Regions from separate parts of the Lysobacter sp. 5GHs7-4 genome, predicted to be linked through region 1. Evidence: predicted binding sites of a transcription regulator. Region 1 holds the regulator's gene; each other region holds the start of a gene.
The links. Region 1 encodes sigma-54, which starts transcription at its own class of promoters, with help from an activator protein. Its sites were predicted from a motif close to TGGCACGNGCNTTGC; they were not measured.
Positions count from the first base shown of each region.

Region 2: the regulator sigma-54 is predicted to act here: its motif matches at 3,936-3,950, upstream of glnA (type I glutamate--ammonia ligase).
Region 3: the regulator sigma-54 is predicted to act here: its motif matches at 3,664-3,678, upstream of pgaA (poly-beta-1,6 N-acetyl-D-glucosamine export porin PgaA).

Region 1 is NZ_CP089924.1:3,760,517-3,766,048, forward strand. Features, by position in the region: gene lptC (LPS export ABC transporter periplasmic protein LptC) at 1-112, shown strand, start outside; gene lptA (lipopolysaccharide transport periplasmic protein LptA) at 93-620, shown strand; gene lptB (LPS export ABC transporter ATP-binding protein) at 620-1,339, shown strand; gene LVB77_RS16985 (RNA polymerase factor sigma-54) at 1,449-2,894, shown strand; gene raiA (ribosome-associated translation inhibitor RaiA) at 3,197-3,523, shown strand; gene LVB77_RS16995 (PTS sugar transporter subunit IIA) at 3,567-4,040, shown strand; gene hprK (HPr(Ser) kinase/phosphatase) at 4,037-4,987, shown strand; gene rapZ (RNase adapter RapZ) at 4,984-5,532, shown strand, end outside.
Region 2 is NZ_CP089924.1:529,909-535,440, reverse strand. Features, by position in the region: gene LVB77_RS02230 (ammonium transporter) at 1-552, opposite strand, end outside; gene LVB77_RS02225 (P-II family nitrogen regulator) at 572-910, opposite strand; gene LVB77_RS02220 (TorF family putative porin) at 939-1,715, opposite strand; gene LVB77_RS02215 (GNAT family N-acetyltransferase) at 1,934-2,389, opposite strand; gene glnA (type I glutamate--ammonia ligase) at 2,457-3,866, opposite strand; gene LVB77_RS02205 (undecaprenyl-diphosphate phosphatase) at 4,173-5,054, shown strand; gene LVB77_RS02200 (META and DUF4377 domain-containing protein) at 5,181-5,532, shown strand, end outside.
Region 3 is NZ_CP089924.1:2,112,659-2,118,190, reverse strand. Features, by position in the region: gene LVB77_RS09560 (two-component regulator propeller domain-containing protein) at 1-791, opposite strand, end outside; gene LVB77_RS09555 (response regulator transcription factor) at 862-1,581, opposite strand; gene LVB77_RS09550 (S41 family peptidase) at 1,898-3,178, opposite strand; gene pgaA (poly-beta-1,6 N-acetyl-D-glucosamine export porin PgaA) at 3,769-5,532, shown strand, end outside.

The DNA of each region.
Region 1 (5,532 bases):
GGTAGTTCAGCCCGGGACTATAATGACCGGCTCGGGATTGCAGGCCGATCTCGAAACCAAGAACGTCAACATCCCCAACGTCAAGGTCCGCTATGAAGCGAAAGCCCGCTAAGCCGCAGGTGCTGTGCCTGATCGTCGCCCTGCTGGCGGCCACCGCGGCGCATGCGCGTTCTTCGGACCGCAACCAGCCCATGGATGTCGGCGCCGACCACAGCAACTGCTCGGTCGCCAGCGACACCGGCCCCTGCGTCCTCACCGGCAGCGTCAAGATCGTCCAGGGCACCTTGGTCATCAACGCCGCCAAGGCCGACATCAAGCGCGCCGACGGCGACATCAGCTACGTCACGCTGACCGGCTCGCAGGTGACCTTGAAGCAGGAGCTCGACGACGGCTCGCCGTTCAACGGCCGCGCCAACAAAGTCGACTACGACATGCCCAAGGACACCGTGATCCTCACCGGCAACGCCTACGTCGACAAGGCCGGCGACACGATCAAGAGCGAGCGCATCGTCTACAACATGAAGACCGGCCAGATCGAAAGCGGTGGCACCGGCAGCCGCGTGAACCTGCGCCTGCAGCCCAAGGGCAAGCCCGCGACGCCGGCCAAGGGAGGCCGCTGATGCTGGTCGCCCGCGGCCTGCGCAAGGCTTACCGTTCGCGCGAAGTGGTGCGCGACTTCGGCCTGACGTTGGACGCCGGCGAAGTGGTCGGTCTGCTCGGTCCCAACGGCGCCGGCAAGACCACCTGCTTCTACATGATCGTCGGCCTGGTCCCGGCCGATGCCGGCCAGATCGTGCTGGACGGCAAGGACATCACCAGCGAGCCGATGTACGCGCGCGCCAAGTACGGCGTGGGCTATCTGCCGCAGGAACCGTCGGTGTTCCGCAAGCTCAGCGTGGCCGACAACCTGCGCCTGGTGTTGGAACTGCGCGACGACCTGGACCGCAACGGCCGCGAACGCGAGCTGGCCAACCTGATGGACGAGCTGCAGGTCGCCCATGTCGCCGACCAGATCGGCGCCAGCCTGTCCGGCGGCGAGCGCCGCCGCGTCGAAATCGCGCGCGCGCTGGCGGCCAAGCCGCGGCTGATGCTGCTGGACGAACCCTTCGCCGGTGTCGACCCCATTTCGGTCGGCGAGATCCAGCGAATCGTGCGCCACCTCAAGAATCGCGGCATCGGTGTGCTGATCACCGACCATAACGTGCGCGAGACCTTGGGCATTTGCGACCGGGCGTATATCCTCAACGAAGGCGGCGTGCTCGCGCAGGGGGCTCCGGACGCGCTGCTGGCCAATCCCGACGTCCGTCGCGTGTACCTGGGCGAAACCTTCCGCCTGTAGCCTTAGCCGATTGCACAATTCGATCGCGCAGGGTTCCAGGCGTGGCGTTCGCCCGACCCGGAACGCGCATGCGGCCGCCCGCCCTATCAGGTCGCGTTAGACACCCAGCATGAAGCCCCGCCTGCAAGCCTCGCTAGGACAACAGTTGGTGATGACGCCGCAGCTGCGTCAGGCCATCCGTCTGTTGCAGCTGTCGGCGGTGGAGCTGGAAGCCGAACTGGTCACCGCGGTGGAGAGCAATCCGCTGCTGGACTGGACCGAGACCGCGATCAGCGTCAGCAACGGCGCCGGCACCGGCAGCAGCGGCGACGAACGCGAGAGCAGCGCGCCCGAGTCCTCCGGCGAGGACCGCGAGTCGCTGCCGCCGGAAGCCGACTGGGGCGCCGGCGACGGCGAGCCCTGGTATCAGCGCATCGGCCCCTCCGACCAGGACGACGACGGCCCGGTCGCCGAACAGGTCGCCGATTCCGACACCCTGCACGACCACCTGCTGTGGCAACTGCACCTGAGCCCGCTGACCGCGCGCGACCGCCTGATCGGCGTGTCGCTGATCGAGGCCATCGACGACGACGGCTACCTGCGCGAGCCGCTGGACGCGATCGCCGCTTCGCTGGGCCCGGCGATCGACGCCGGCCTGGACGAGCTGACCACGGTGCTGCATCAGATCCAGCGCTACGACCCGGTCGGCGTGGGCGCCCGCTCGCTGGGCGAGTGCCTGCGCCTGCAACTGGGCCAGCTGCCCGCCGACACCGCCGGGCGCGAACTGGCCAACCAGCTCGCCAACGGGCCGCTGGAACGCCTGCCGCGCGTCGGCGTGGCCGGGCTGGCGGCCGAACTCAAATTGGACGTGGCCGAGGTCGAGACCGCGGTGCAGCTGCTGCGCTCGCTGGACCCGCGCCCGGGCGCCCAGATCGGCGCCATCGCCGCCGACACCTACGTGGCGCCGGACGTGGTGATCTGGCGCCAGCACGGTCTGTGGCGCGTCGCCCTGGCCGACGGCATGCGCCCACGGATTTCGATCCACCGCGGCTACGAGGGCATGATCCGCCATGCCAGCGCGGCCGATGCCAGTTACCTGCGCGGCCACCTGCAGGAGGCGCGCTGGCTGCTCAAGAGCCTGGAAGCGCGCGGCGACACCCTGCTCAAGGTGAGCCGCTGCCTGCTCAAGCAGCAGGCCGCGTTCCTGGAGTTCGGCGATAGCGCGCTGCGCCCGCTGACCCTGCGCGAGGTCGCCAACGAAATCGGCCTGCACGAATCCACGGTTTCGCGCGCGATCTCGCGCAAGTACGCGCGCACCCCGCGCGGCACCGTGCCGCTGCGCGCCTTTTTCGCCTCCGGCATCGAGACCGGCACCGGCGGCGAGGCCTCCAGCACCGCGATCCAGGCCATGATCCGGCGCCTGATCGAGGCCGAAAACCCGCGCAAGCCGCTGTCCGACGCGCGCCTGGCCGAAACCCTCAAGGCCACCGGCGTGCCGGTGGCGCGCCGCACCGTGGCCAAGTACCGCGAGGCGATGAGCATCCCGTCGTCGCAGGACCGGGTGCGGATCGGCTGAAGGCGGCCCTCAGCCGCCCTGCGGGCACCTACTCCCGCCGGCGGGAATGGGGACGCCCCACGCGTGGAGCACTCGCACTCTCCGCGTGGAACATTTTTCACACCCCGCATTAACTCCGTTTTTACTCTCGCCTCCGACTTTGGTCGCAGCTCCACGCCGAACCTGTATCGGATCCGGATTTTTAACGCCAGCCGCCAAATTTCGTGTCGCAAACCCCTTGCGCGCCATCGCCATCGTGCGATGCTGGGCTCGTGGCTCCGGCTACGGAGCCGCATTCCCTGCAACGTGTAAGGAGGCCTCCGATGCGTATCGAAACCCACAGCCAGCAGATCGAAGTCACCAGCGCCCTGCGTGACTACGTCGAGACCAAGCTGGCGCGGCTGCAACGTCATTACGAACAGCCTTTCGACATTCGCACCCAACTCAGCCTCGACAAGCCCGACCATCGCGCCGAAGCGACCGTGAACCTGGCCGGCCGCACCCTGCATTGCGACGCCGCCGCCATCGACATGTACGCGGCCATCGATCTGCTCGCCGACAAGCTGGACCGCCTGCTGATGAAGCACAAGAGCAAGCTGGTCGACCATCACCGCGGAGAAAGTCTCGCCCGGAACGGCGAATTCGGCTGATCGTTCGGGGATAATGCGGCGCCTCCCGACGCCGTGTTGAACGATGCCGCTTCATGAACTGCTGAGCGCGCAACGGGTCGCGATCCTGGAGCAATCCAGCGATCGCGACGCCGTGCTGGACGCCGCCGCGCGCCTGCTGGGCGACGGCACGCCGTCGGCGATCCGCGCCATCGGCGACAGCCTGCGCGAGCGCGAGCGCCTGGCCAGCACCGCCATCGGCCACGGCGTGGCCATCCCGCACGGCCGCAGCGCCCTGTTCGAGGACAGCCGCGGCGCCTTCCTGCGCCTGGAAGAACCGGTAGACTTCGGCGCCGCCGACGGCGAAAAGGTCGACCTGGTGCTCGCCATGACCGTGCCCGAACACTACGTGCAACAGCATCTGCAGCAGCTGGCCGAACTGGCCGAGCGCTTCGGCGACCCCGAATACCGCGCCGCCCTGCGCGCGGCGGCCGACGCCGACGAACTGGGCTGGCGCCTGCTCGGCGGCGGCGCATTGCGCAGCGGAGCGCGCGCATGACCACCAGCATCAGCGCCGGCGAACTGTTCGAGCAGCAGCGCGAACGTCTGGATCTGCGCTGGCTGGCCGGCCAGCGCGGCGACGACCGCGTGGTGGCGGCGGTGGAGACCGTCGCGCGCCGCCCCTCGCTGGCCGGTTACCTCAACGCGATCTACCCCAACAAGGTGCAGATTCTGGGCAGCGAGGAGCTGTCCTGGCTGGACGGCCTGGACTCGCGCCTGCGTTGGGAAACCATCGAGAAGATCATCCAGTTCCGCCCGCTGGCGCTGGTGATCAGCAAGAACCAGGCCTGCCCCGAAGACCTGCGCCAGGCCGCCGAGGAAAGCGGCACCGCGCTGTGGGTCTCGCCGCGGCGCGGCCACGAACTGCTCAACCACCTGCAGTACCACCTGGCGCGCACGCTGGCGCCGCGCATCACCATGCACGGCGTGTTCATGGAGATCTATTCGATCGGCGTGCTGATCACCGGCGAATCCGGATCGGGCAAGAGCGAGCTGGCGCTGGAACTGGTCACTCGCGGCCATCGCCTGGTCGCCGACGACGCGCCCGAGTTCACCCAGATCGCGCCCGACGTGCTCGACGGCACCTGCCCGGAGATGCTGCAGGATCTGCTGGAAGTGCGCGGCCTGGGCGTGCTCAACATCCGCCAGATGTTCGGCGACACCGCGGTCAAGAACAACAAGTACCTGCGCCTGATCGTGCACCTGACCAAGCCGATGACCGAGCCCCTGCCCTCGGGCATCGAGCGCCTCACCGGCGACACCGGCCTGCGCCGGGTGCTGGACCTGGACGTGCCGATGATCACCCTGCCCGTCATGCCCGGCCGCAACCTCGCGGTGCTGACCGAGGCGGCCACGCGCCTGCACAGCCTGCGCATGAAGGGCCTGGACCCGGCCGCGGCGTTCATCGCGCGCCACAGCAATTTCCTCGAGCGCGGCGAATCATGAACCAGAGCGTCGAACCGGTCCTGATCATCGTCAGCGGCCTGTCCGGGTCGGGCAAGTCGGTGGCCCTGCACACCTTCGAGGATCTGGGCTACTACTGCGTCGACAACCTGCCCGCCGAACTGCTGCCCGAGTTCGTGCGCAGCGTGGTCAAGGCCGACGACGGCGCGCCGGCCAAGCTCGCGGTCAGCATCGACGTGCGCAACCGCCACAGCGACCTGGCCAATATTCCCGGCTGGTTGTCGACCGTGGGCGCGCTGGGCGTGGATCCCAAGCTGGTGTTCTTCGACGCCCGCGACGAGGTGCTGCTCAAGCGTTACGCCGACACCCGCCGCCGCCACCCGCTGAGCCAGCTCGGCCTGGCGCTGGCCGACGCGATCGCGCTGGAACACCAGGTGCTGCGCCCGCTGCGCCAGATCGCCGACGCCGTGGTCGACACCAGCGACCTCAACGTGCACCAGCTGCGTCGCTACGTGATCACCGAATTCGGCATGGGCGGCGAGACCGGCATGTCGCTGCTGTTCGAGTCCTTCGCCTACCGCCGCGGC
Region 2 (5,532 bases), 1.5 Mb from region 1:
GAACCACAGCGCCGAGAACAGCAGTACCGCCGAGAACTTGATGCGCTCGGCGAAGGCGCCGACGATCAGCGCGCCGGTGATGCCGGCGAAGGTCGACTGGAACGCGACGAACACGTATTCCGGCAACGACACGCCGGCGCTGAAGGTCGCCGCCAACGTGTCCTTGTTCACACCGGCCAGGAACAGCTTGTCGAAGCCGCCGATGAACGCGCCACCGCCGCCGAACGCCAGCGAATAGCCGTAGGCCACCCACAGCAGGACGATCAGCGAGAACACCGCCAGCACCTGCATCAGCACCGACAGCACGTTCTTGGAGCGCACCAGTCCGCCGTAGAACAAGGCCAGACCGGGCACGGTCATCAACAGCACCAACAGGGTCGAAGTCAGCATCCAGGCGACGTCGCCTTTGTCGACGACGGGTTCGGCCGCGGCGACGGCCTCCTGCGCGCGCGCCGCGAGCGGCGCCAGCAGGGCGGCCAGGGGCAGCGCGCCCGAGGCCAGGGTTCGCAACGACCGCTCGCGCGAGCGGGAATCCAATGCATGCGTCTTCATATCGGTTCTCGCGTCAGGGTCACAGGGCGTCGTCGTCGAGCTCGCCGGTGCGGATGCGCACCGCGCTGTCCACCGGTTGCACCAGGATCTTTCCGTCGCCGACCTTGCCGGTGCGCGCGGCGTTCTGGATCGCTTCCAGCGCGGCCTCGAGCAGGCTGTCGGGTACGGCGCATTCGATCTTTAGCTTGGGCAGGAAATCGACGACGTACTCGGCGCCGCGATACAGCTCGGTGTGGCCCTTCTGGCGGCCGAAGCCCTTGACTTCGGTGACGGTGATGCCCGAAACGCCGACTTCGGTCAGGGCTTCGCGCACTTCGTCGAGCTTGAACGGCCGGATGATGGCGGTGATCAGTTTCATCTCGCAGCTCCATGGGTGCGTGGGCGCATCAGAACGCCTTGCTGAGGGTGAGGGTGAACGCGTCGCCGGCGATGTCGTTGCCGTGCGCGTTGGTGTAGAGCGCCTCTTGCGCATCGGTGTCGGTGTAAGCGGCGGCGATCGAGAATCCGTTGTCGAAGGCCTTGGTCACGCCGAGCTTCCAGTCGGTGTATTCGAAGACTTCGTTGTTCTCGATCCACTGCTTGCCGCCGTGCAGGTTCAACGTCCAGCCCGGCTGGAACGTCCAGTTGACCGTGGCGTCCAGGTAGCCGCTGCCGTCGGAGTCGGCGTAGCCGAACAGATCGGTGAGGGCGTGGGAGTACTTCAATCCCAGCACCACGGTCTCCACCGGCGTGACGGTGGCGCCGAGGTAGAACTCGGCGGTGTTCGGGCTGTTGAAGCCGCCCGGGTAGTCGCCCGGATACCAGTAGTACAGCGCGCCCACGTCGTAGGCGAAGGTCTCGCCGACCTTGCCGCGGTAGCCGGCGTAGGCGTCCAGCTCCAGGCTGCTGGAGATGTCGTCGCCGACGACGACGGTATCGGACAGCCAGCTGATGTTGCTGCCCCAGGCGCCGGCGTAGAAGCCGTTATCGGCGGCGTATTCGATGCCGCCCTGCAGGGCCGGCTCCTGGTTGGTCTGCGACACTCCCCTGAAGACGTAATCGCTGGTCAAGCTCACCGAGCCCGAGGTACCGGCGTGCGCGGGCGCGCTCGCCGCCAGGGCGAACGCGAGAGCGAGCGCGGCGTGCGCGGTCGCGGTGGTGCAGGCGTTGGTACGAGTCGACATGACGCAGGCTCCTCATAAGCGGTGGCCCCTCCCCGGTCATTGCTTCGTGTGTTTTCGGCATGGGCATTTCGTCGTGGCCCAGGCTTTTTTCGGGACGCAGCTGCCTTGCGGCGGGCCGGGCCCGTCGTTGGGGTCTCCTGGTTGTGGTGGTGGGCGTTGCAGTGATGGCGCGGAAAAGCGAGCGGCCCGTAGCTTTCGCCACGGGCCGCCGGGTAGGTCTACAACTGTTTGCTCATGAAGACGCTATTGGGATCGTCGACGTAGTCGGCGAAGGGCCCGCAGGCGCCGAAGCCGTGGCGCGCATACAAGCTGCGCGCGGGCGCGAATCCTTCCATCGAGCCGGTTTCCAGGCTCAACCGCCGATAGGCGCGTCGCCCTGCCTCGTCGATCAGATGCCGCAGCATCGCGGCCGCCACGCCCTTGCGCAGATGCCGCGCGGCCGTGCGCATGGACTTGATCTCGCCGTGTTCGGCATCGAGCTGCTTGAGCGCGCCGCAGCCGAGCAGTTCATCGCCCTGCCACGCGCTCCAGAAACTGATCTCGGGCCGGCGCAAGCCGTCCAGGTCCAGCGCATGGATGCTCTCCGGCGGCGACAGCTGCGCCATGCCCTGCAGATGCTCGCGCAGCAGCGCGATCACCTCGGGATGGTCCAGCTGGCCTGCACGGATCTGCATCGGTGCTCCTGGCGGTGGCGCGATCGCGGACGCGACGACGGCGAGCGCCGCCGTCGCGCTGCGCGGTTTAGACGGCGTAGTACATCTGGTATTCGAGCGGGTGCGTCGCCGCGCGGAACTTGGTCACTTCCTGCATCTTCAGCGCGATGTAGCCGTCGATGAAGTCGTCGGTGAACACGCCGCCGGCCTTGAGGAAGTCGCGGTCCTTGTCCAGCGCTTCCAGGGCCTGGTCCAGCGAATGGCAGACGGTGGGAATGCCCTTCTCCTCTTCCGGCGGCAGGTCGTACAGGTCCTTGTCGCTGGGCGCGCCCGGGTCGATCTGGTTCTTGATGCCGTCCAGGCCGGCCATCATCAGCGCGGCGAAGGTCAGGTAGCCCGACTGGATCGGGTCGGGGAAGCGCATTTCGATGCGGCGCGCCTTCGGGTTGGCCACGTACGGAATGCGGCAGCTGGCCGAACGGTTGCGGGCCGAGTAGGCCAGCATCACCGGTGCCTCATAGCCCGGCACCAGGCGCTTGTAGCTGTTGGTGCCGGAGTTGGTGAAGGCGTTGATCGCGCGCGCGTGCTTGAACACGCCGCCGATGTACCACAGCGCCATCTGCGACAGGCCGCCGTAGCCGTCGCCCGAGAACAGGTTGACGCCGCCCTTGGCGAAGGACTGGTGCACGTGCATGCCGCTGCCGTTGTCGCCGACGATGGGCTTGGGCATGAAGGTCGCGGTCTTGCCGTTGCGGTGGGCGACGTTCTTGATGATGTACTTCATCGTCAGCAGCTCGTCGGCCTTGGCGACCAGCGAGTTGAACTTGGTGCCGATCTCGCACTGGCCGGCGTTGGCGACTTCGTGGTGGTGCACTTCGACTTCGATGCCGACCTGCTCCAGGGTCTTGCACATCTCGGCGCGGATGTCGTGCAGCGAATCCAGCGGCGCGACCGGGAAGTAGCCGCCCTTCACGCCCGGACGGTAACCGCTGTTGCCGCCTTCGTATTCCTTGCCCGAGTTCCACGCCGCCTCTTCCGAATCGATGTGGAAGAAGGTGTGGCCCATTTCATTGGCGTAACGCACCGAGTCGAAGATGAAGAACTCGGGCTCCGGGCCGAAGAAGGCCTGGTCGGCGATGCCGCTGGACTTGAGGAAGGCCTCGGCGCGCTTGGCGACGCCGCGCGGATCGCGCGAGTAGGCCTGCATGGTGGCCGGGTCGAGGATGTCGCAGGTCAGCACCAGGGTCGGATCGGCGGTGAACGGATCCAGGAAGGCGGTGGTCGAATCGGGCAGCAGGATCATGTCCGACTCGTTGATGCCCTTCCAGCCGCTGATCGACGAGCCGTCGAACATCTTGCCGTCCTCGAACAGCGCCGGCTCGACGATGGACTTGGGGAAGGTCACGTGATGCTGCACGCCGCGCATGTCGGTGAAGCGCAGATCGACGAATTCGACCTTGTGGTCCTTGATGAGCTTTTCGACGTGTTCGAGGGACATGGGCTGGATCCGGAAGAGGAGGGAAAGGGCGTGCGGTGCGCGGCGCTGGTGCCGCCTGAGCTTAGTAAAGCAAGCGGCGTGCCAAGCTTTGGCGTAAATTATGTCATTGATTTTATTGACAAATAATTCTGACGCAACGCAACATTGCGCTATATTGGTGCTGAATTTTCCGCGCATGCACCAATTTGGGTCATTGGCGCTTTAGGATATCCTGACGCGGTTTTCGTCCTGCTGTCCTGGCGATTTCGTCCTGTCGTCCTGCTGTTCGCAGCGCCCTCCTCCCGCTTCCGCACGTCTCCCCACTCAATGACCGATCTGCTCGCCGCGCTGCTGTTAGGCATCATCGAAGGCATCACCGAATTCCTGCCGATTTCCAGCACCGGGCACCTGCTGATCGCACAGCACTGGCTGGGCCATCGTTCGGACCTGTTCAACATCTCGATCCAGGCCGGCGCGATCCTGGCGGTGGTGCTGATCTACCGGCAGCGGCTGTGGCAGCTGGCGACCGGTTTCCTACCGCGCAACCGCGCAGCCCTGGCCCGCGACGTCGAAACCTACGGCATGGACCTGGCCGCGCAGCGCGTGGTCCGGCAACAGAACAATTTCGACTACCTGCTCAAGCTCGGCGTCGCCTTCGGCGTGACCGCGGTGCTGGGCATCGTGGTCAAGAAGCTGGGCTTCGAGCTGCCCGACAAGGTGCTGCCGATCGCCTGGGCGCTGGTGCTGGGCGGCATCTGGATGCTGGTGGCCGAGCACTATGCGGCCAAGCGCGCGCTCGCGTTGGGCGAGCGCAGCAGCATCACCTGGACGGTGGCGATCCTGGTTGGCGTGGCGCAGGTGATCGCCGGCGTGTTCCCGGGCACCTCGCGCTCGGGCGCGACCATCTTCGTCGCCCTGCTGGCCGGCACCACCAACCGCGCGGCGGCGACCGAGTTCGCGTTCCTGGTCGGCATCCCCACCATGTTCGCGGCCACCGCTTACGAATTGCTGGACGTGATCGGCACGCCGGCGGCGGCCAACGAGGACTGGACCGCGCTGGCGGTCGCGTTCGCGGCCTCGGCGGTGACCGCGTTCGTGGCGGTGAAGTGGCTGCTGCACTACATCCAGAGCCATCGCTTCACCGCGTTCGCGTATTACCGCTTCGCGTTGGGCGCGGCCTTGCTGCTGCTGATGCCGTCGGGCAGCTGACGGACGGGACTTAGCGCGTCGTTCACTCTTCCTATGCGGCGCCTGAACGATCATGAACAGGCGCAACCCCGCGCACCACGCCGATGCGTTGGTATCGGCTCGTTACTCGCAATGGAAGACCGAATCATGAAGACCCTCGCCCCCGCCCTGCTCGTTCTGGCCCTGGCCGCTTGCGCGTCCAACACCGCGCCCACCGGTGCCGGCACCGATGCCGCCACCGGCAAAACCGACGCCGCCCAGACCGACGTTCGCCTGGACGCCTACCACTGGCGCCTGATCGGCGCGCAGGACAAGAGCGGCCAGCCGGTCGCGGTGCTGACGCCCAGCACGCAGCGCCCGCTGCAGCTGGATTTCAACGGCAAGCGCGTGAGCATCAGCGGCGGCTGCAACGGCGCCGGCGGCAGCTATACGCACGACGCCGGCACGCTGAGCTTCGGCGATCTCGCATCGACCCTGATGGCCTGCGAGGACAAGCGCC
Region 3 (5,532 bases), 1.6 Mb from region 1:
GTGGCGACCCACCACTGGCCGTCCGCATCGGCCACTGCCGCCTTGGGACCGCCCACGCCCAGCCGCTGCCATTGCCCGAGCGCGGGATCGTACCGATAGAGCGTGCGCTCCGTGCCGACCAGCAGCGCGCTGCCGCTGGTTTTCAGTACCGGTACCCGCCGCTCCCCGTCGGGCAGCGGAATGGGTCGCAAGCGTCCGTCGGCGACGACGAAGAAACCCTCGTTTCCGGCCACATGAATGCGCCCCTGGCCGTCGCGCGCCAGACGGGCGTAGCCGATACTGCCACGACCGATCCAGGTCTCGCGTCCATGCACGGGATCCAGATTGAGCACACCCACGCTGGTCGCGATCCATAGGGTGTGATCGGGTGTCTGAAGAATATCGTTGATCTGACACGAGCCGCCGCACACCGGCAGATGATGGAATGCCCCTTGCCGGCGCACGCTCAGCCCGGCGTCCTGGGTGCCGACCCAGAGCCAGTCCCTGTCGTCCTCATACAGCGCCAGGATGCGATCGCTGGCCGGCCCGGCTTGCGGGCCTTCGGAGGCGGAAGTATCGAACGCGGGCTTTCCGCGGAAGATCGTGAAGGCCAGTCCGTCGAAACGCGCCAGACCGCCGAACGTGCCGACCCAGAGATAACCGTCGCGGGTCTGGACCACGGTGTTGGCGCCGGACTGCGGAAGCCCGTCGTCGCTGGTGAAAGCACGCGCGCCCATCCGATAGTCGAACGCGCCTACGGGCAACGCGGACGCGGGGGCGCATATGACGGACAACCCCGCGGCCAGCACCATCGACCGCAGCCTGATTCCGATGTTTCGCACGCCGTTCTTCCCCACCGTCGGCCGATGCCGACACGAGCGACTACCAGTTCAACACATAGCCGACGCTGCGCACCGCGCGCAGCGGAAGTTCTTCCTCCGCCAGTTGCTCGCATTTCTTGCGCAAGCGGTAGATCAGCATCTCCAGACGATGCGGATCGAAGTCGTGAGCGTTCTTGACCAGACGCGCGATCAGCGCCTCGCGCTGCACCGGCATGCCCGCCGACGCGGCCAGCATCGCCATGACCTGGCGCTCGGCCAGGTTCATCTCGATCTGGACGCCGCGCGGCGTCAGAATGCACCAGCCTCTGTCGTCCAGGCGCCACTTGGCCTGCGTACGGGCAGGATCCGCGCTCTCGCCCGGGATCACCCAGCGGGCCAGATTGCGCAAGGTGGTCACGACCTCTTCCATGTCGACCGGCTTGGGCAGATAGGCGTCCGCGCCCGCACGCAAACCGCGCATGCGGTCCTGGCTGGAGTCGTAGCCGGTCAGCATCACGATGCCGATGCGCGGCGACAAGCTGCGCAGATGCTCGGCGATGCTGAAGCCGTCCTCATCGGGCAGGTCGATATCCAGCAGCACCAAATCGTAGGAGCGCTGGGTCATGGACCGATACAGCTCCAGCGCGCCGTTCATGCCGACGGCGGAAAAACCGGAGTGGTTCAGCACGGGCAGGAGCACGTCTTCCCGGAATGTTCGATCGTCCTCGACTACCGCAAGCGTGGGTGGCCGGCGCACGGCCTCCATCGAGCTAGCGCGCATTACTCTCCCCCTGCGGAAACCAGAGCCAGCTTCCTGAAAAACACGCGAGTGTCGCTCCATGCTTTCGCGTGAGTTCAAAGTAGCATGGCGCGATTCGCGATAGCGAGACGACATCCGTGATCGATGTCACAGCGCCCGATCTAGTGCGCGCACTCGGGAAGTTGACGACCGAACCTGCAAACACGCCGCGACCGTCGCGTGAGTGGCAATCCTCTTTCCTCTACTACCTTCGTCCAATTGCGAAGGCCGACATCGCGTGAATGTATATCTCGAACGCGATCTGAGGATGCGCCGCGCGCCGCGGCGAGGTCTGCGACTACTTCGCGAGCGTGGAGCCCTGTAACACATTCGCGATCGCCGCCTCCAGATCCGGATCGCGCCCGCGGCAGTAATCCTCGCGCGTCCAGGCCACGGCCTGATCCGGCTGCACCGCGCGATCGGCGAAGTCGCGGCCGTCCGCGCCCCACAAGCCGTGCACCGGCACGGTCAGGGTCCAGCCCTGGCCGAGCTTGAAACGTTCGCCGCTGAGCAGCTCGCCCGCACTGGCGCGGCCGATGAAGCGCGCCGGACTGTGCAAGCGCAGCGCCCAAGCGAAGCCTTCGCCCGAACTCGCGGTTTCGCCGTCGATCAGCACCAGCACCCGTCCGCCGTAACGCTTGCCGCCCAAGGCGTCGCTGTGAAACACCGCCGCGCCACCGTGCTTGGACACCGCCTCGAACACGGCCGCGTCGGTGTAGGCGCCAACCACCTTGGGCCCGTCGCGCACCTCGGCCGCGCTGGGCGCGTGCCCCAGCTTCTGCAGGTAGGGCCGCGCGAACAGGCCCAGCACCGGCGCCTCGCCGGGCGGCATGAAGTAACTGGCCAGGCGCAGCGCCGAAGTGTTGCCGCCACTGTTGCGGCGCAGGTCGACGATCAGCGCCTGGGTGTCGGCGAGCTCGCTCATGGCCTGGTCGGCCAGCTCCGCCGCACCGTCGTCGAAACGATCCACGCGCAGGTAGCCGATCGTCAGGCCGCTGCGCGGCGTGACGCGGGTCCAGCGCCAGCCCGGATGTTCGGCCGGCCAGCCCATCGCGACGCGCTCGACGTCGAGTGCGCGCTGCTGTCCCGCGCAGTCGCGGATGGTGAGCGCCGCCGTGCTGCCCAAGGCGCCGGGCAGCGTGTCCGGCGACACCAGCAACTGATCGCCGGGGCGCAAGCCGCGTCGCCAGGCCGGTCCCAGCGGCGACACGTCCACCGCCGTCTGCACGCCCTCCACCGCCTCGAAGCGCGCGCCGATGCCGCGGCGCTGATCGCCGCTCTTGGCCGGCGCCGCCAGGGAGGTGTGCGAACTCTTGAGCTCGCCCAGCATGCGCTCGATCAAACCGTTGAACGCGGCGTCGTCGCGCACTGCGCGCAGCTGCGCGCGATAACGGCGCCCCGCGTCCTTCCAGTCCACGCCGTGGAAACCGGGGTCGTAATAATTCTGGTCCACCTGGGCCCAGACCTGTTCGAACAGCGCGGCATAGTCCGTCGCCGGTTCGGGCCGCGCCGCCGGCGGGGCCGCACCGCACAGCAACGCACTTGCGATCACTACCGCCCAGCCTGCGCGGTTCTTCATGCCGATGGCTCCTCCCCGATCAAGCCGCGACGCTAGCAATGCCGCCCCGCCGCCCTCAAGCGCCGCGTCGCGGCATGCGCCCAGGCGTGCGCCGAACGGTGAACTTCGCGCCGGATCCGGGGTCGGAACACCCGCTCGGCGCAAAGCGGGCCCGCGCCACGCAACCCGAAGGCACAGGAGCGCATCTCCCCTATTGCGTCCAGGCACCGTCGCGGTGCCGGCGGCTGCAGGATCCTGGCCTGCGATTGCGACGGATCGCGCCCAGCCGCCATCCCTAATCACAGCCCCCCGCGCCGCGCGCGGAGGGCCCCCTTTCGACAGGTCTTGCTCCTGTCCCCCAAACCGGCCTCGTGCCGGTTTTTTTTTGCGCGCTCGGCCCCGGCCGGACTAGCCGCCCCGCTCCACTTCGGCCGCAACCCGGCCTGGGCGGGCCTAAAGCCTAAGTGACTGCTTTAACTGAACAAAAGTGTCCAGCCGCGTGCCGCTGGCACAAACATTGCGTCCAAGACTTGTGACTTAGTTCTCACTTTATTGATGTCGCCATGCCGGGGCCGCCCCGCCCCCGACCGTCACACGGATACGGACTATCCATGCCGTCTTTGCACAGACTCACGCTGTCCCTGGCCCTGGCACTGGCCGGTGGAACCTTACACGCCACGTCAGTTGCTGCCGCTGAAGGTCAGGCCGCAGCCGCGATCCCCTATACGCAGATCGAAGGCCTGCGCGCCGAGCGCGACTGGCTGGGCGCGCTGTCCCTGATCGAACGCCACCTCGCCGTGCATCGCGACGACGGCCGCCTGTACCGCCTGCGCGTGCTGACCCTGGCCGACATCGGCGCCCGCGACCGCGCGCGCGCCTTGTACCTGGCCCGCCCCGAACTGTTCAGCGTCGAAGAGGCCGCCAACCTCGATGCCGCCGGCCTGGCCCGCCGCATCGTCTGGAGCAAGCTCTACGCCGTCGACGAAGCCACGCGCCTGGAAGAAGCGCGCGCCGCCGACGCCGCCATCGACGCCTACCGCGCCCAACTCGCGGCCAGCGGCACGGCCGAACCCGCCAGCCTGGCCTACGACCGCCTGATCGTGCTCAACCGCCTGGCCCGCCACCAGGAAGTCGCCGACGAGTACCAGCGCCTGGAGCGCAGCGACCGTCCCGTGCCCGGTTACGCGCTGGGCGCCGTGGGCGATTCGCTGCTGACCCTGCGCCGCCCCGAAGACGCCGCGCAGGCCCTGGAGCGCGCGGTGCAGGCCGATCCGGACGATCCCGACCTGCCGATCCAGCTGGCCTACGCGCAACTCGAACGCGAGCGTTACGACCTCGCCCTGCCGCTGTTGAGCGGCCTGGTCGACGCGCGCGCCCCCTGGCCGCGCGCGCCCAGCGCGCGCCGCGGTTACGAGAACTGGCCGCGCTACGACGCCGAAACCAACTACGCCCTCGCCCGCGCCTTCGGCGAGGACCTGCCCGGCGCCCAGGGCATGATCGAACCGCTGGCCGCGATCGGCCCCAACAACGCCGACCTGCAGGCCACGCTGGGCTCCATCTATATGTTCCGCGGCTGGCCCAGCCGCGCGCTGGAGCGTTTCTCCATCGCCAGCACCCTGGACGAGCGAAACGTCGAGGCGCGCATCGGCCAGGTCGAAACCCTGTCCACGCTGCAACGCTACGACCTCGCCCGCCCCATCCACGACCAACTGCTGGCGCGCTATCCCAACGAAGCCCACGTGCGTTCGATGGACCGCAAATGGCAGGTCAATCGCGGCTGGCAGGCGCGCGCGTACGCCGCCGGCGGACGCAATCGCGACGGCGGCGGCGCTTCGCCGCTGGGCAACCGCGACCGCGAGTACGGCCTCGAACTGGCCACGCCGCTGTTCGACGACCGCTGGCGGCTGCTCGCGCGCAGCGGCCGGCGCTGGGCCGATTTCCAGGGCGACCGCAGCGTCGCCCAGCGCAACGAAGTCGGCGTCGGCTATGCCTACGACCGCCTCGACGCGCAGCTGTACGCCGGCCGCGACCGCGACGGCCTCGGCGGCACCGCGATCGCCGCGAGCGCCGGCTGGCGCATCGACGACCGTTTCTCCCTGCGTGCGCGCGCCAGCCGCAACGATGCCGCCGCCTCGCTGCAGGCGCGCGCCTCGGGCATCACCGGCGACCTCTACGAAGTCGGCGCCGACTACCACCCCAGCGAGCGCAGCGCGTTCGGCGCCACCGTGCAGCATTGGCGTTACGACGACGGCAACCGCCGCGATCAGCTCAGCCTGAGCGCCGACCAGCGCCTGCTGAGCCGCCCGCACCTGCTGGTCAACGGCCTGGCCAGCCTCGGCACCGGCCGCGGCAGCCGCGACGATGCGCCGTACTTC